DNA from 2 places in the Clostridium sp. CTA-17 genome. Region 1 is predicted to be linked to the other one. Evidence: predicted binding sites of a transcription regulator. Region 1 holds the regulator's gene; the other holds the start of a gene.
The links. The regulator Rex, encoded in region 1, represses fermentation and respiration genes when NADH is low (regulators of the CRP and FNR family bind a similar motif). The targets are predictions, from matches to a motif close to ATTGTTAANNNNTTAACAAT.
Positions count from the first base shown of each region.

Region 1 (9,884 bases):
CATAAAGATAATATTTATGTAGTGACAAACCAGGAGTATGAAGACAAAATAAGAGATGAACTTAAAGACATAAGAGAGGAAAATATCTTTACTGAACCTGCTAATAAAGAAACTGCAACCTGTATAGGTCTTTCAGCAGCTAAGCTTTTAAAGAAAGATAAGGATGCAGTTATGATTGTATTGCCTTCAGACCATTATATAGAAGGAGATAAAAGTTATCTTCAAACTCTGGAACAAGCCGTAGAGATTGCGGATAAGAAGAGAGCTATTGTTACCATAGGAATAGAGCCAACTAGACCAGAGACAGGTTATGGCTATATAGAAATGGGCGATAGAGTCAATGGACACATTCCTACCTTCAAGATAGCAAGGTTTACAGAGAAACCTAATTTAGAAGTAGCAAAGGACTTCTTATTAAAAGGGACTTATTTATGGAATAGTGGAATGTTCATATTTAGAGCTGATGTTATATTGAGAGAAATTGAAAAATATATTCCTAAGATGTATAAATGTTTAATGGAGATATATCAACACATTGGAGAAGATGATGAGGAAGAAATAATAAAAGAGCAGTATTCTTTAATTGATGGAATATCTATAGATTTTGGGGTAATGCAAAAAACAAGAAGATCATTTGTTATAAAATGTGATTTTTCTTGGGATGATATAGGTACTTTCTCAGCTCTAGGTAGATTTTTAGAGCCTAATGGAAATAATAGAACTTCAGATAATGTTTTTTTAGAGGAATGTGAGAATTGTTCCGTTTTTGGAAAGGAAAAATTAATAATAGGATTTGGAATAAAAGATCTAGTATTAGTTGATGCAGGAGATGTTATTTTGGTCATGGACAAGGGTAGGGACCAAGAGATTAAGCATCTATTAAATTCTATTAGTGGTAAGAAGGAATTTAAAGAATATCTATAAGTTTATAAACTTATGTAAAAAAAGTCCTATATCATATACTTTAGGTGTATGATATAGGACTTTTTAGTAGATTTTTTATTTGAAATTTATTGAGAAGGAATAAAATTATTTAAAATTCACACCAAATTAAAATAAAATTAAATTTAATCTTTAAAATATGTTATAAAGATATTTTTATGTTATTATAGTAATAATATAAGTTTGAACTTTACGGAGGTATTGTTTTATGAGTGATAGAATTGTAGATTTTAATGAGTTAAAAAATAAGGCAAGAGATAAAGATATAGATAAATTTGAGTCATATATTTATGATTTATATTATTCAGTAGCTCAAGGAAAAATGAGTATGATGGATCTTTCTAGAGAGATAACTAAATATATGAATGAAAATAATATTTCTCAAGAAAAGTTTTTAAATATTCAAGCAGAAATGCTTAAGAGATATGGCTTTGATATGGGTGATATTGAAGGGCAAATGAAAAACTTAGGTATAGATATGAGTAACTTAGGAATTCAAGGTGGAGATTATGAAAGTTTAAGAAAAACTTTGAGTTTTCAAGAGAAGTATAAAGGAAAAGTAAAAACATCTACTGTTACTACATATTTTATTAAAAATGAAAAAAATGATATTGAATTAATTTTAGAAAATAACAAAGTTCTTATAACTAGTCCTAAACATATAGATCTTCAGGACAGTGAGTTAAATGAGTTCTTGTGTTCATACAAAAAAACTCTTTCAGATGACCTTTTAGATATAAGAATTTGTGAGAATGTAGGAAAGTACGATTATTAATATATATTTTTAATAAGACTAGACCTGTAAATTTTAACTTACATGTCTAGTTTTTTTATTTTAGGAATCATTTTATACTATAGATAAATCATTAATTAATAATTAATTAATAAATTCAATAGATTTTTGTAATATACTTTTAGTTAATATGAAATACTATATTAATAAGAGACTTTTTTAAAAGAGATTAGAGGTAATAAATTATGTTAATGAACACTCACATTCTTATTGCACAAAATATATTGAGAGATGTTGACGTAGATTTTAAAATAAGTGATAAAAACTTTATATATGGAAATGTAAAACCTGATATGGTTTCAAAATATAAATTAAAGAAGCATTATTTAGATGAATCTTTTGATATGATAGTTAATAAGATAAAAAAATTAGCATCACTTAGTATGTATGATTTTAAAAAGAAATTTTCAGTAAGTAGATTTAGTCAGGAACTAGGAGTTATATGTCATTTTATATGTGATTTTTTTTGCATTCCTCATAGTGAAAGATGGGAATTTAAGCATAGTATGAATAAACATGTTAAATATGAAAAAGAGTTAGCTAACTTTGCTAAAACATATATTCCATCACAAGATGATTTTAAAATATGGGGTAATATGTCTGTGGAGTTTTTCTTAGAAGAAGCTCATAAGATATATAGAAAAAGAGAAAGTTATGAGAATGATATGAAGTATGCATACTTTGCATGCAGAAGTATAGTTAAATATATAAGCGATTCTATAGCTAAAAATACAAAGACAGCTTATTCTGAAGCTATAGCTTAATACAAATATTTCCTTTGATTAATAAAATATGTTAAAATCAATTATATATGTATGTTGATTAAACTAATTTTTATAATAGAAAGGAAATGAGATGGAGAGTAAGGTAAATGAACCTATATATAAGCAAATTGCTTTAGATATTGCAGGTAGAATATATAATAATGACATAAAGGTAGGACAAAAGATACATGGTAGATCTACTTTAGCAAGTAGTTATAATGTATCACCAGAAACAGTTAGAAAAGCCGTTAAGCTATTAGAAGATATGAAAGTGGTATCATCAAGCAAGGGGAGTGGAGTAACAATTATTTCAAAAGATAATGCTTATAATTTCATAAATAGGTTTCATTCAATTGAAAGTGTAACATCTTTAAAACATGATATAGAATCCTTAATGGAAGAGAAAAAGGCTATAGAAAAAAATATAGGCGAAATGATAGATAAAATAGTGGATTACTCTAACAGGCTTAGATATACAAATCCTTTGACACCTATAGAAATAGAATTGCCAAAGGAATGCAGTCTTATAGGTAAAAGTGTTTCAGATTCAAAGTTTTGGCAAAATACAAAGGCAACTATTGTTGCTATAAGGAGAAAAGGAGAGTTAATAATATCTCCTGGACCATATTTGAAATTTGAAAAAGATGATAATCTACTTGTAGTTGGAGAAGAAGACATATTAAAAAAAATAGAAATGTTTTTAAATAAATAATGGAAAAAGGTTGTATCAATAAAATTTTTTGATATAACCTTTTTTAGTTGCATTTTTTGTAAAACAGACATATAATAAAAGTGAACATATGAACAAATGCTCATATGTAAAAATGAATAATAGGAGTTAAGGATATGGATAATAATAAAATAGAAAGTTGTAACTGTTCTTATATCCACCAAGATATATTAAGTAGGGTGAAAGAACATTTACCAAAGGAAGAAGTACTTTATGAATTAGCAGAAATATTTAAAGTTTTTGGAGATTCAACAAGAATAAAAATTTTATGTGCTCTTTTTGAAGGAGAGATGTGTGTATGTGATATGGCAGAATTATTAGGTGTAAGTCAATCAGCAGTATCTCATCAATTAAGAGTTTTAAAACAAGCTAGATTAGTTAAGTTTAGAAGAGATGGTAAGATAGTTTATTACTCTTTAGCTGATGATCATGTTAAACACATATTCAATGAAGGCTTAAATCACGTTTTAGAGTAAAGGAGGTATTTAGACATGAAAGATATAAAGCTTTATTTAGATGGCTTAAATTGTGCGAACTGTGCTGGTAAAATTGAAGATAAAGTTAATAAACTTGATGATGTTGAGGAAGCTGTGCTTAATTTTTCAACAAAACTTTTATTGATAACTCCTAAAGAAGGTGTTTCAGAAGGAGAGTTAGAAGATAAAGTTAAAAAAATAGTTTTAGATTTAGAGCCAGATGTTAAAGTACTAAAGGATAAAAATAGAATGAAACCTTCAGCTAATGCATGCAATGATGGATGTTGTGGAGAAGGAGAATCTCATAAACACAATAATGGAGAGGGAAATTCACATTCTCATGAACATGGACATTCTCATAATCATGGAGGAGTCAACCAAAGCATAGAAAAGAAGGAACTTTTTAGACTAGGTATAGCTTTAGTTTTATTTATAATAGGAATGATAGTTAATTTAGATAAAATGTATGAGTTTATTATCTTTGGTGTAGCTTATATTATAGCAGGTGGAGAAGTTCTTTTAAGAGCATTTAAAAATATTTTAAAAGGACAAGTATTCGATGAAAACTTCTTGATGGCTATAGCCACAATTGGAGCTTTTGCTATAGGAGAATTCCCAGAAGGGGTAGCAGTAATGCTTTTCTATGAAGTAGGAGAAATGTTCCAAGATTATGCTGTAAATAAATCAAGAAAATCAATATCTGATTTAATGAATATAAGACCAGACTTTGCAAATTTAATTGATCTTAATGGAGAGGAAAAAAGAGTATCTCCAGAAAGCGTTAATGTTGGATCAATCATAGTGGTAAGAGCAGGAGAAAAAGTTCCTCTAGATGGAGTAGTTTTATCAGGAGAGGCAACTCTTGATGTATCTGCATTAACAGGAGAATCTTTACCAAAAGAAGTTGAGGCAAAAGACGATGTATTAGCAGGATCAATAAACAAAAGTGGATTATTAAAAATAAAAGTAACAAAAAGTTTTGGAGAATCTACAGTTTCTAAAATACTAGATTTAGTTGAGAATGCAGGAAATAAAAAATCACCAACAGAGAAATTTATAACTAAGTTTGCAAGATATTATACACCAGTAGTTGTATTTTCTGCCTTAGCCCTTGCAATTATTCCGCCTTTAGTAATAAGTGGAGAAGGTTTCTCACAATGGATTTCAAGAGCCTTAATATTCTTAGTTGTTTCATGTCCTTGTGCTTTAGTAGTATCAATACCACTTGGATATTTTGCTGGAATTGGTTTAGCTTCTAAAAATGGTATTTTAATAAAAGGAAGTAACTATTTAGAGGCACTAAATAATGTGGAGAGTATAGTTTTTGATAAAACGGGAACACTAACAAAAGGTACATTTAAAGTTAAAAAATCAGAGAGCACAAGCAAGTTAAGTAATGAAGAATTATTAAAATTAGGAGCTTATACTGAATATTACTCAAATCATCCAATTGCTAAATCTATAGTAAGTGAATTTAATAAAGAAATTAACAAAGCCTTAATTTCAAATTATGAAGAAATTTCAGGAAAAGGAATAAAAGTAGACATTGATGGAGAAACATTCTTAGCAGGTAATTTAAAGTTAATGGATATGTTTAATATAAAGATTTCTTCAATCAATGAAATAGGAACTGTTGTTTATTTAGCAAATGAAAAGAGCGAGTTAGGATATATAGTTATTTCAGATGAAATAAAAGAAGATTCTAAAGAAGCCATAACTGGATTAAAAGAAATAGGAGTTAAGCAAACAATTATGCTAACTGGGGATAATGAGAAGGTTGGAGAAGGTGTTGCTAAAGAAATAGGTTTAGATAAAGCGTATTGTAGTTTATTACCTCAAAATAAAGTTGAAAAATTAGAGCAAATTTTTGAAGATAAGAGTAAAGGTAAAAAAGTTGCTTTCGTTGGAGATGGAATTAATGATGCACCTGTATTAGCTAGAGCAGATATAGGAATAGCTATGGGTGGAGTTGGATCAGATGCAGCAATAGAAGCGGCAGATGTGGTAATAATGGATGACAAGCCAAGTAAGATAATAAAAGCAATAAAAATAGCTAAGAAAACAAATAAAATTGTATGGCAAAATATAATTTTTGCTTTAGGCGTTAAAATTGTAATATTAATATTTGGTGCTCTAGGAATGGCTAATATGTGGGAAGCTGTATTCGGAGATGTAGGTGTAACCCTAATAGCAGTAATAAATTCAAGTAGAATATTAAAAAATAAAAAATTATAAGCGTGAAATTTGTCTAATGTTGTTGACAAGGATTAGTTTTTTTGCTATCTTAATAAGGTAAGAATACTTTCAGGCATAGGGTATAGATTGTAAATAATTCCCTTAAACTTTTATATTAAACATTATGAAATGTTTAAATAGGCTTGTGTGCACGTAGGGTTTTAGCCACGCAAGCCTTATTTTTTTTGTAGAAATTTATTATGAAGTTAAGTTATAATGAAATAGTATAAATTTAATAATATTAATTGCAAAATATAAAAAATGCAATTAAATGTAAAAAATACACTTTAATACATATATTTTTGATAGTGAAACCAAAAGAATGTTAAAATATAGACAAACTTTTTAGGTTATGGTAATATTTTAGAAGGTTAAATTTGTAATTTTATCATTCGATTTTAGAATACAGTCTAAAAAGTAATTGCTTTTTAAAAAAAGAACAATTTTAGAAAGAGGTGCTATTAAAATGGAAAAGAAAAAAGGCATATCTATGGCTGTTATAAAAAGATTGCCTAAATACCATAGATATTTACAAGAATTAATGGAAAATGATGTTGATAGAATATCTTCAAAAGAGTTAAGCGAAAAAATAGGCTTTACTGCTTCTCAAATAAGACAAGATCTTAATTGTTTTGGAGATTTTGGGCAACAGGGATATGGATATAATGTAAAAGAATTATATAATAACATAGGAAGTATATTAGGCCTTACAAGAGACTATAACACAGTTATAATCGGAGCTGGTAACATAGGTCAGGCTATTGCAAACTATAATAGTTTCAATAGATTAGGATTTAAATTAAAAGGTATTTTCGATGCTAATCCAAGAATGTTTGGAATAAAAATAAGAGATGTTGAGATACAAGATGTTGAAAAATTAAAAGATTTCGTAAAAGAAAATGATATTGAAATAGGTATAATCTGTGTTCCAAGAACAAATGCTCAAAAGGTATGTAATGATCTTGTTGAAGGCGGAATCAAAGGTATATGGAACTTTGCGCCTATAGATCTTGAGGTGCCAAAAGATATAAGAGTAGAGAATGTACACTTAAGTGAAAGCATGATGACTTTAGTATATCTTTTAAATCACAATGATGTAAAATAAATTGGTTTTATTTTATAAAAATTTGTTTAATATGGAAAAATAGTATTAGATTTTCAAAAAAATATATTGAAAAATTTACTTTTAAGTTTTATAATTTAATTGAAGTACCGAGTACTTCAATTATTTTTTTTGTCTTTGCTTGTTACAAAATTAACAATAAATTCTGGAAAAAGCATAGGATAAAAAATATTAAGTTGTTAGTTATTAGTTGTTAAGTTATTTAAAACCATATATTCGCTATGGTATATGAGGGAGGAAATACAATGGAATTAAATAATGTAATCTTTGAAAAAGAGGGAAACATTGGGGTTTTAACAATTAACAGACCTAAGGCATTAAATGCACTAAACTCAGAAACTTTAAAGGATTTAGATACTGCTATAGACCATATAGAAAAACAAGATGATATATATGTTGTTATTTTAACAGGTGCTGGAGATAAAGCATTTGTTGCAGGTGCTGATATAGCAGAAATGAAAGATCTAAATGAAGAAGAGGGGAGAGAATTTGGACTTTTAGGTAATAAAGTGTTTAGAAGATTAGAAAAATTAGACAAGCCTGTAATCGCTGCTATAAACGGTTTCGCTTTAGGTGGTGGATGTGAAATTTCTATGGCTTGTGACATAAGAATAGCAACTACAAAGGCTAAATTTGCTCAACCTGAGGTTGGATTAGGAATAACTCCAGGATTTGGTGGAACTCAAAGATTACCAAGAATAGTTGGACCTGGTAAGGCTAAAGAGCTTATTTACACAGGAGATATGATAAAAGCTGATGAAGCTTTAAGAATTGGTTTAGTAAATAAGGTTGTTGAACCAGAGAATTTAATGGAAGAAGCAATGTCAATAGCTAAGAAAATAGCTAATAATGCACCAATAGCTGTTAAGTTATGTAAAGATGCAATTGATAGAGGAATGCAAGTTGATATAGATTCAGCGGTAGTTATAGAAGCTGAAGATTTTGGAAAATGTTTTGCTACAGAAGATCAAACAGAAGGTATGAGTGCTTTTGTAGAAAGAAGAGAAAAGAACTTTAAAAACAAGTAATTTTTTAAACAAAATGGTTGTGTGGATTTAAGGAGGGTAATTAAAATGAACTTTCAATTAACAAGAGAACAAGAATTAGTTAAGCAAATGGTTAGAGAATTTGCGCAAAATGAAGTTAAACCAATAGCTGCAGAAATAGATGTAACAGAAAGATTCCCTATGGAAAATGTTAAGAAAATGGCTAAATTAGGAATGATGGGAATTCCTTTTAGTAAAGAATATGGCGGAGCTGGTGGAGATACTTTATCTTACATCTTAACTGTTGAAGAATTATCAAAAGTTTGTGGTACTACAGGAGTTATAGTTTCAGCTCACACTTCATTATGTGCTTCATTAATAGATCAATTCGGTACTCCAGCTCAAAAAGAAAAATATTTAACTCCACTTGCAAAAGGTGAAAAATTAGGTGCTTTTGGATTAACTGAACCAGGAGCAGGTACAGATGCTGCAGGACAACAAACTACAGCTGTATTAGAAGGAGATAATTATATCTTAAATGGAAGTAAAATTTTCATAACTAATGGTGGAGTTGCAGATACTTTCATAATTTTTGCTATGACTGATAAGAGTCAAGGTACAAGAGGAATTTCAGCTTTCATAGTTGAAAAGAATTTCCCAGGATTCTCAATTGGTAAGTTAGAAGACAAAATGGGTATAAGAGCTTCTTCAACAACTGAGTTAATCATGGAAAACTGTGTTGTTCCAAAAGAAAACTTAATCGGAAGAGAAGGAAAAGGATTTGGAATAGCAATGAAAACTTTAGACGGTGGTAGAATAGGTATCGCTGCTCAAGCATTAGGTATAGCAGAAGGAGCTTTAGAAGAAGCTGTTGCTTACATGAAAGAAAGAAAACAATTTGGTAGATCATTATCTGCATTCCAAGGATTACAATGGATGGTAGCAGAAATGGATACTAAAATCGAAGCTGCAAGATTTTTAGTATATAAAGCAGCTTGCTTAAAAGAAGAGGGTAAACCATATTCTATAGATGCTGCAAGAGCTAAGTTATTCGCTGCAGATGTAGCTATGGAAGTTACAACTAAGGCAGTTCAATTATTCGGTGGATATGGATATACTAAGGAATACCCAGTAGAAAGAATGATGAGAGATGCTAAGATAACTGAGATTTACGAAGGAACTTCAGAAGTTCAAAAAATGGTTATTGCAGGAAGCATATTAAGATAATTTTAGGAGGGCTTTGAGATGAAAATAGTAGTTTGCTTAAAACAAGTGCCAGATACAACAGCTGTTAAAATAGATCCAAAAACAGGAACTCTTATAAGAGATGGAGTTCCATCAATAATAAACCCAGAGGACAAGCATGCTTTAGAAGCTGCATTACAATTAAAAGATAATAATGGAGCAGAAGTAACTGTATTAAGTATGGGACCACCTCAAGCTAAGTTAGCTTTAAGAGAAGCTTTATGTATGGGAGCTGATAAAGCAATTCTTATAACTGATAGAGCATTTGCAGGTGCAGATACATTAGCTACTTCAAAGGCTTTAGCAGGAGCATTAAAGAAATTAGAATATGACATAATATTCGCAGGAAGACAAGCTATAGATGGAGATACTGCACAAGTTGGTCCAGAAATAGCTGAACATTTAAATATTCCTCAAGTAACTTATGTTCAAGGCGTTAAAGTTGAAGAAGATGGATTATTAGTAAATAGAGCTTTAGAAGATGGATATGAATTAATAAAAGTTGAGGCTCCAGTACTTTTAACTGCTATAAAAGAGTTAAATGAGCCAAGATACATGAATGTTAAAAATATATTTGAAACATCTGATGA
Region 1 covers NZ_BAAABF010000008.1:99,226-109,109, forward strand. The annotation lists gene ACYUCG_RS12640 (mannose-1-phosphate guanylyltransferase) at 1-924, shown strand, start outside; gene ACYUCG_RS12645 (DUF3867 domain-containing protein) at 1,151-1,717, shown strand; gene ACYUCG_RS12650 (zinc dependent phospholipase C family protein) at 1,921-2,499, shown strand; gene ACYUCG_RS12655 (TrkA C-terminal domain-containing protein) at 2,591-3,211, shown strand; gene ACYUCG_RS12660 (ArsR/SmtB family transcription factor) at 3,346-3,705, shown strand; gene ACYUCG_RS12665 (heavy metal translocating P-type ATPase) at 3,721-5,940, shown strand; gene ACYUCG_RS12670 (redox-sensing transcriptional repressor Rex) at 6,407-7,045, shown strand; gene ACYUCG_RS12675 (short-chain-enoyl-CoA hydratase) at 7,309-8,091, shown strand; gene ACYUCG_RS12680 (acyl-CoA dehydrogenase) at 8,137-9,276, shown strand; gene ACYUCG_RS12685 (electron transfer flavoprotein subunit beta/FixA family protein) at 9,295-9,884, shown strand, end outside.

Region 2 (9,884 bases), on a different contig from region 1:
AAATGTAATATTAGATGCAGTATTTATATTTGTATTTAACTTAGGGATAAAAGGTGCAGCTTTAGCTACAGTAATTTCTCAAATAGTTACTACATTAATAATGCTTTATTATTATACATTAGGAGGATCAAACTTAAAATTAAAATTTGAAACTCTTAAATTAGATTGGAGATTAGTTAAGATAGTTTTAGCTATAGGTGTAGCTCCGTTTTCAATGCAGATGGCTGCAAGTGTAGTTCAAGTAATAGCTAACAATGCACTAAGAATGTATGGAGGAGACTTAGCTATAGGAGCTATGGCGGCAATTTCTTCAATAGCAATGATATTTTTAATGCCTATATTTGGTATAAATCAAGGTTCTCAGCCTATAATTGGATATAACTATGGAGCTAAGAAGTATGAAAGAGCTCAAAAAACAGTTAAGTTAGCTATGATAGCAGCTACAACAATACTTGTTTTAGGAGGAATATTAATTCAAGCATTCCCAGCCTTAGTAATAAGTATGTTTAATTCAGACCCTAAGCTTTTAGAAATAGGAGTTCCAGGATTAAGAATATATTTATTTATGATGCCTATAATAGGTATATCAATAATAGGATCTAACTATTTCCAATCAATAGGTAAAGCTAAGTTAGCAACTTTTTTAAGTTTATTAAGACAGGTTATACTTTTAATTCCATTAACATTGGTCTTACCTAAGATTGCAGGATTAGGTTTAACAGGGGTTTGGTTAGCTGGTACAGTTTCAGACTTCTTATCTACAATAATAACTGGATTATTCATAATTAAAGAGTTCAAAAAAGAAGATAGTATAGAAGATGAAAAAGCAATTTAAAAAAAGCTGAGTTTAGAAATTTCTAAACTCAGCTTTCTTTTATATAATACCTTCGTCTTTTAATAAATCTTCAAGTTTTCTTACTTTCTCTGTTAGAGTAACGAATTTTTGCTTTAAATCATCTTTACTTAAATCATCTATTTGAACTTCAAGTTCTTCTACAGTTTTTAAAACTTCATCTATATCTTGTTGAGCTAATTTTAAATTTTTTTCGTTCATATAAAAAATTCTCCTTTTAAGTAAATTCGTTCTTTGTAGTTTTATGGTAACACTACTATTCTAACTATGCAAGGCATATATTATACAGAAATTACTTATGATTTAGGAGGAGAGATGATTAATTATATATGGTTTGCAATTATAGCCTTAGGATTGATTTTTAGCATAATGACAGGCCAGGGAGAGTTGATTACAACTGGCTTAACAGAATCTTCAGAAGGTGCTGTGAAATTTATAATTTCATTAGTAGGAATTATGTGTTTTTGGTGTGGAGTAATGAAGATAGCGGAAAAAAGTGGGTTAACATCTAAGGTTGCAAAACTATTAAACCCTATATTAAAAAAGATATTTAAGGAGAGTTCTCATAGTGATGAGGCTATGGGAGCCATAGTTATGAACTTAACTGCTAATATGTTTGGACTATCTAATGCAGCTACTCCCCTTGGAATTAAGGCCATGAGCGAATTAAACAAGATAAATAAAGAAAAGGATGGAAGAGCATCAAATGATATGGCATTATTTTTAGTCATAAATGCAGCTTGTATTCAATTAATTCCATCTACAGTTATATCAATTAGAGCAGCTGCTGGTTCAAGTGAACCTGCTAGTATAATAATTCCAGCTATTATATGTACTTTTACTGCATGCTGTGTAGGGATTATATGCTGTAAAATCTTGCAGAGATATTTTTAGGAGGGATACTTTTGATTGCAAATAACATAATTCCAATAATATTTCTTTTAATAATAGTCTATGGAATGTTTAAGGGAAGAAAAGTTTATGAATGGTTTTTAGAAGGGGCAAAAGAAGGACTAATGGTATGTGTTAAAATTTTTCCTGCTTTATTAGCCATGATGATTGCCATAAGAATATTTAAAGATGCTAATTTACTTAATTATTTAAATAATCTTTTAGAACCTATAGTTTCTTTAATAGGTTTACCAAAGGATATTGTTCCACTAGTACTAATTAAACCTCTATCAGGAAGTGGAGCCTTAGGAGTATATACAGAATTAATAAATACCTTAGGACCAGATACAAGGGAAGGATTAATTTCTTCTGTAATAATGGGAGGAACAGAAACGATATTTTATACTATAACTGTTTACTTTGGTGCTGTTGGAATAAAGAAAATAAGACATACATTTTGGGCGGCTTTAATGGCTGATATAACTGCTATTATAATGGCGGTATTAGTAGTAAGTATGTTTTTTGGATTTTAAATGAATAAAATAATTAAAAAATAGCAACATAATATTAAGGAAAAAAGAAGAACAAAAGATGATTTAATTTAAATATGAAAGTGCTTCAGAAATAATCCAAAATATTACAGAAATCGTTTAACTAAAATGTAAATATTTAAAGTTGATAAAAAAATCACAAAATAGTTAAAAAAATAACTATTTTTTGTCGATAAAATGTAAGAAATGTAAAAAAAAGTCTGGATTTTGATTTTGAAAGATGGTATTATAATCTCGTAAGGTTGGTAAAAAACTTTGCAGAGTAGATAAATAGCTTAAAAATAAAAAAAGATATGAAAAAAAGTTCTTAAATGGAATTTTATTAAAGTTAAAAACTTAACTAAATGCTTTTAATTAATTTTTACATATATTATGAAAATAAGAAACTAATCTATAATGAGGTGGGTATCATGAAAGTAACAAATGTAGATGAATTAATGCTTAGATTAGAGAAAGTTAGAGCAGCTCAAAAAGAGTTCTCAAAATTCTCTCAAGAGCAAGTAGATGAAATATTTAGACAAGCAGCAGTAGCAGCTAATAATGAAAGAATCAGATTAGCAAAAATGGCAGTTGAAGAATCAGGAATGGGTATAGTTGAAGATAAAGTTATAAAAAACCATTTTGCTGCAGAATACATATACAATAAATATAAAGATGAAAAAACTTGTGGAGTTATAGAAAAAGATGAATCATTTGGTATCACTAAAATAGCTGAGCCAATAGGAGTTGTAGCAGCAATCGTTCCTACTACAAACCCAACATCAACAGCTATATTCAAAGCTTTAATATCATTAAAGACTAGAAACGCTGTATTCTTTTCACCACATCCAAGAGCTAAAAACTCAACAATAGAGGCAGCTAGAGTTGTTTTAGAAGCAGCTGTTAAAGCAGGAGCTCCAAAAGATATAATCGGATGGATAGATGAGCCATCAGTTGAAATGTCACAAGTATTAATGGCAGAAGCTGATATCATACTAGCTACTGGTGGTCCAGGAATGGTTAAAGCAGCTTACTCATCAGGAAAACCAGCTATCGGAGTTGGAGCAGGTAATACACCAGCAATCATAGATGAGACAGCTCACTTAAAAATGGCAGTAAACTCAATATTATTATCAAAAACTTTCGATAACGGAGTTATCTGTGCATCAGAGCAAACTGTATTAGTTGTTGATAAAGTTTATGATGAAGTAAGAAAAGAGTTCGCTGATAGAGGAGCTTACTTCTTAAAAGATAAAGAAATAGATAAAGTAAGAAAAACAATTTTAATAAATGGTAACTTAAATGCTAACATAGTTGGTCAATCAGCATGGAAAATAGCTGACATGGCAGGTGTTAAAGTTCCAAAAGATACTAAAGTTTTAATTGGTGAAGTTGAGTCAGTTGAATTAGAAGAACCATTCTCACATGAAAAATTATCACCAGTATTAGGAATGTACAGAGTAGCTAACTTCGAAGAAGCTTTAGTTAAAGCTGAAAGATTAGTTGAACTTGGTGGATTCGGACATACTTCAGTTTTATACACTGATACAATGAAATCACAAGATAGAGTTCAAAAATTCGGTGCAACTATGAAAACTGGTAGAACAATAATAAACATGCCATCAACTCAAGGAGCTATCGGAGACATATACAACTTCAAGCTAGCACCATCATTAACATTAGGTTGTGGATCATGGGGTGGAAACTCAGTTTCAGAAAACGTTGGTCCTAAACACTTAATGAATGTTAAGAGTGTAGCTGAAAGGAGAGAAAATATGCTTTGGTTCAGAGTTCCAGAAAAAGTTTACTTCAAATATGGTGCTTTAGGAGTTGCTCTTAGAGAATTAAAAGATTTAAACAAGAAAAAAGTATTTATAGTAACAGATAACGTACTAGCTAGTCTAGGATATGTTGATAAAATAACAAATGTTTTAGAAGAAATAGGTGTAGATTTCAGAGTATTCTCAGAAGTTACTCCAGACCCAACTTTAGCATGTGCTAAAAAAGGTGCTGAAGCAATGAGAAGCTATCAACCAGATGCAATCATAGCTCTTGGTGGAGGTTCACCAATGGACGCTGCTAAGATTATGTGGGTAATGTATGAGCATCCAGAAGTTGCTTTCGAAGATTTAGCAATGAGATTTATGGATATAAGAAAGAGAGTTTACCCATTCCCAACTATGGGGCAAAAAGCTATGATGATTTCAGTTCCAACATCAGCTGGTACTGGTTCAGAGGTAACACCATTCGCAGTTATAACTGATGAAGAATCAGGAGTAAAATATCCATTAGCAGATTACGAGTTAACTCCAGATATGGCTATCATAGATGCTGAACTTATGATGAATATGCCAAAAGGATTAACAGCTGCATCAGGTATAGACGCATTAACTCATGCTTTAGAAGCTTACGTTTCAGTTTTAGCATCAGAGTACACTAATGGATTAGCTTTAGAAGCTATAAGATTAATATTCAAATATTTACCACAAGCTTACGCTGAAGGTACTACAAACATAAAAGCAAGAGAAAAAATGGCTCATGCTTCAACAATGGCTGGTATGGCATTCGCTAACGCATTCTTAGGAGTATGTCACTCAATGGCACACAAATTAGGATCAGAACACCATATAGCTCATGGAGTTGCTAACGGAATCTTAATAGACCATGTAATAAGATTCAACGCTGTTGACAATCCAAGAAAACAAGCTGCATTCCCACAATACAAATATCCAAATGCTAAATGGAGATATGCAGTAATAGCTGACTACTTAGGATTAGGTGGAAAGAACGAAGAAGAAAAAGTTAATAACTTAATCAAGGCTATAGATAACCTTAAGAAAATAGTTGGAATTCCTGCAACAATAGCTGACTGTGGAGTTTCAAAAGAATCATTCTACGCTACATTAGAAAAAATGAGTGAAGATGCATTCGATGACCAATGTACAGGTGCTAACCCAAGATACCCATTAATAAGTGAAATCAAGCAAATGTACATCAATGCTTTCGAAGGTAAAAAAGACAGAGTTTAATAGCTTTGAAATAAGATAATAATAAATACTCACTAGATTATCTAGTGAGTATTTTTTTCTATAAAAACATATAAAGATGTACTATTTGTTAAGATTTTAAATCTTATATATGGTAAAATTTAATAAATAGGAATTGGAGGGATTAAGATGAAAAGTTTAGTTTTTACTAAAAATAGAGAGAATTTATTAAAGAAACTAGAAGACAATTCATTGTTAGTTTTATTTGCAGGAGAGGCTAAAAGAAAAACGGCTGATGAATATTTTCCATTTACTCCAAACAGAAATTTTTATTATTTAACAGGAGTAGATGAAGAAAAGCATATACTAATGATAAAGAAAATAAATGGTGTAGTTGATGAAGTCCTTTATATACTAAAACCAAATTTAGAGCAAGAAAGATGGACTGGAAAAACTATAAGAGATTATGAAGCTAGAGAAGTTTCTGGGATAGAGAATATAAAATATTTAGAAGAGTTTAAAAGTGATTTAAATATGATTTTTACTAATGGAATTGCAGAAAATCTTTATTTAGATTTGGAAAGAGTTTCATTTGATGAAGAAATGAGTAAAAGTCAAAGCTTTGCAAAGGAAGTTAAGGAGAGATATCCTCAAATAGTTATAAAGGATGTTTATGGAGATATAGCTACCTTAAGACAAATTAAATGTAAAGAAGAAGTAGAGGAAATAAAGAAGGCTGCTAATATAACAGCTAAGGGTGTAGAACTTTTAATGAAAGAATGTAAGCCTGGAATGAAGGAATATGAATTAGAAGCATATTTTGATTTTTATTTAAAACAAAATGGAGTTAAAGATTATGCTTTTAAAACTATAGCAGCTGCTGGCGTAAATGCTGCTACTTTACATTACGTTGATAATAATAGTGAAATAAAAGATGGAGATTTAATTCTTTTTGATTTAGGTGCTCAAGTAAATTATTATAATGGAGATATTTCAAGAACATTCCCTGCTAATGGTAAGTTTACTAAGAGACAAAAAGAGGTTTATGAAGAAGTTTTAAAAGTAAATGAAGAGATAATAAATTCTATTAGACCAGGAGTTGGATTCTATGAAATAAATGATAAAGCAAATAATCTTTTAGCTGAAGCTTGTGTAAGATTAGGTCTTATAGAAGATAAAAAGGATTATAGAAAGTATTATTTCCACTCAATAGGACATAGTTTAGGTCTTGACACTCATGATGTTGGTAAGAGAGATATCATTCTTGAAGAAGGTATGGTTTATACTGTAGAGCCAGGATTATATATTGAAGAAGAGTCTATAGGAATAAGAATAGAGGATGATGTTTTAGTTACTAAAGATGGCTGTGAAGTTCTAACAAAAGAATGTATTAAGTCTGTAGAAGATATAGAAAAGTTCATGAGTAATAAATAATTTTATAATTAACATTATTTTAAGAATAATAAGCTTTAAATTTGAAGAAATTAAGAGTAAAATGTAATAAAAATTTAAATAGCAAACTATGGTTTAGGAGATGATTTCATGATAAATGAATTAAAAAAAGCTATATTGGCTGGAATTGGAACTGCAGCTACTGCTTATGAAAAAACAGATTCCTTTATACAAGATATGGTTGCTAAAGGGAAAATAACTGTTGAAGATGGTAAAGTTTTATCTGAAGAATTAAAAAGAGATATGGAAGAAAAAACTACACAAGCAACCAGTGAAATAATAACTAAATTAGACAACATGAAACCTTTCACAAAAGAAGATTTTAAAGTTATGTTTGATGAAGCTAATAAATCTAATTTAGAAGAAATAAATAAATTAAAAGAAAGAATAGCCGTATTAGAAGCTAAATTAAATGAAGAAGAAATTTAGGCTATAAAATAATAGAACTCTACAAGGTATATGAGGAGTAGAATTTATAGCTATGCAAATAGCTAGGATGATTAAGCTTTTCAGTGCCTTGTAGAGTTTTTATAGTTTATTATTTTATTATCTTATAGGAGGTGAATTTATGAGTAAGGGACAGAGTGCAAAAAGGTTGAAAGAAATAGTTAGAGTATTTACTTATTATGGTTTTGACTTTTTAATTTCATCAAAGTTACCTAATAGTAAAAAGGCTGAGCCAAGGCCTAAAGCACTTAGGGAGGCTTTAGAAGAATTAGGGGCAACCTTTGTTAAAATTGGACAAATATTAAGTACAAGACCAGATTTACTTCCTAAAGCTTATATTGAAGAGTTGGAAAAGTTACAGGATAATAATGAAATAACAGACTTTCATAAGGTAAAGGAAATATTTTATGAATCTTTTGGGACTGACATAAATACATATTTCTTAGAGTTTAGTGAAACTCCATTAGCTTCAGCATCAATTGCGCAGGTTCATAGAGCTAAATTAATAGATGGAAGAGATGTGGTAGTTAAGGTTCAGCATTATAAAATAGATGAAAAAATGAAGCTTGATTTAAGCATATTAAGAAGACTTAGCAAATTAACTTCTAATCATATAACGAATACATTAATTAATCCTGTTGAAGCCTTTAAGGAAATTGAAGATGCTACTTTAAAGGAACTTGATTTCGAAAAGGAAGCAAAGAATACTAAAAAATTTAGAGAGCTAAATAAAAATGTAGCCTGTGTTGGTGCACCTATAATTGTTGATAAGCTTACTTCTAAGAAAATTCTTACCATGGAATATATAGATGGTTGTAAAATAACAGATTTCAATATTTTAAAAGAAGAAGGATATGACTTTGAGGATATTGCGAATAAATTAGCAAATTCATTTTTTAAACAGGTTCTTGAAGATGGATTTTTTCATGGTGATCCTCATCCAGGAAACTTATTTATAAGAGAAGGTAAAATCTACTTTATAGACTTTGGTTTAGTTGGAACTTTAGAAACAAATTTAAGAAATTGGCTTAATAAGGCCATGATTGCTATGGTTTTAGGTGATATTGATACCTTAGTTGATTTTGTAAATGCTATAGGAATAAAAAAAGGAAAAGTTGAATATTCAGTATTGTATGATGATTTGAAAAATATAGTCTCAAAATATATAAACGCATCCTTAAAGACAATAAAAATATCAGATTTATTTAAAGAAATCTTTGAGATAGCAGAACGAAATAATATTCAGTTTCCAAGAGAATTAGTTACTTTAGTAAGATCTATAGTTATACTAGAAGGGGTTATAGCTAAAATAGATCCAGATTTAGAAATTATGGAATGTATTTATCCTTATGTAAAAGAAAGAAATAAAGAGGAAATGCTAAAAAGTTTAAATAAGGATAAACTTATAACTGAAGCATATAAGTTTGCTTCTAAGAGTATAGAAATTCCTACTAAATTTTCAGAACTTGTGGATAGTTTGACTAAGGGAAGAGCTAAGTTGCAATTTGAAATGAAGGGATTAGATAAGCCACTTACAGATTTAAATAAAATGGTAAATAGAATAGCTTTCTCATTAATAGTTGGATGTATGATAATAGGTTCCTCATTAATAGTTAATGCTAAAACGGGACCTACTTTTCAAGGTGTTCCTATTTTAGGATTAATAGGCTTTATAGTATCAGGAATTTTTGGATTGTGGTTATTGATTTCTATAATAAAATCAGGATTTTTTTAATAAATAGTTAATAAAGCGATTAAATACTTGAAAGAAACATAGTTATATTGTATAAATGTATACAATATAATAATTTAAAAGTGAATAATTTAAAAAGAGGTAGAGGCGCGAGAATCAAGATTACTAAAATGGAGTTAAGTAGCGTAGAAGTTTTAGGAAAGGGGTTATCGCCGAAGTTTTTGGCTAATACTTTAAGGCTAAATGCTGGGGTTGTATAGAATATATACAACACTGTCACAAAATGTGGAGAGCTATCATCTTAGGGAATTAAATAAATAAAAGTTTATTTGCAAAAGTAATTTTATTAAGTATTAAGACCTTAGGTTGATCAAGCCTAAGGTCTTTTTTGCAGAAATTTTATAATAAGAGAAAATAAGGGAACACCTCTGTAAATTAATTCACTGCATATTTAAGGGGGAATTTATAATGAGAAACAAAACTAGATTTAAAGTTTTTCTAACGGTTTTTGCAATGACAATGTTATGCTCAACATTAGTCTTTGCTGCTGAAGATGCTGCGGCAGTAAACTCAGCTAAGTTTGGAATGTGGACAGTGCTGCCACCATTAGTTTCAATTGTATTAGCTTTTTTAACTAAGAATGTTGTAGTTTCCTTATTCATAGGAACAATTACAGGATGTATAATGCTTCAATTAAATGGATTTAATATAATTACAGCGTTAACTCAAGGATTTATTGATTTTACTTATAGAGCTTTAAATTCCTTAGCTGATCCTTGGAATGCAGGGATAATTCTTCAGGTTTTAGTTATTGGAGGAGTAATTCATTTAGTAGCTAAAATGGGAGGAGCAAAGGCAATAGCTGAGGCTTTAGCAAGAAAGGCTAAGACTGTTAAGAGTGCACAACTTACAACTTGGCTTTTAGGCTTAGCAGTTTTCTTTGATGATTATGCTAACTCATTAATTGTAGGACCAATAATGAGACCAGTTACAGATAAATTAGGAGTTTCAAGGGAAAAATTAGCCTTTGT
Region 2 covers NZ_BAAABF010000007.1:82,232-92,115, reverse strand. The annotation lists gene ACYUCG_RS11685 (MATE family efflux transporter) at 1-835, shown strand, start outside; gene ACYUCG_RS11680 (hypothetical protein) at 875-1,054, opposite strand; gene ACYUCG_RS11675 (nucleoside recognition domain-containing protein) at 1,169-1,747, shown strand; gene ACYUCG_RS11670 (spore maturation protein) at 1,759-2,277, shown strand; gene adhE (bifunctional acetaldehyde-CoA/alcohol dehydrogenase) at 2,706-5,303, shown strand; gene ACYUCG_RS11660 (aminopeptidase P family protein) at 5,451-6,695, shown strand; gene ACYUCG_RS11655 (phasin family protein) at 6,804-7,142, shown strand; gene ACYUCG_RS11650 (ABC1 kinase family protein) at 7,282-8,895, shown strand; lysine riboswitch at 8,988-9,157, shown strand; gene ACYUCG_RS11645 (Na+/H+ antiporter NhaC family protein) at 9,322-9,884, shown strand, end outside.
Region 2: a site for Rex is predicted at 2,439-2,458, ahead of adhE (bifunctional acetaldehyde-CoA/alcohol dehydrogenase). Genes of this name have one in related genera too.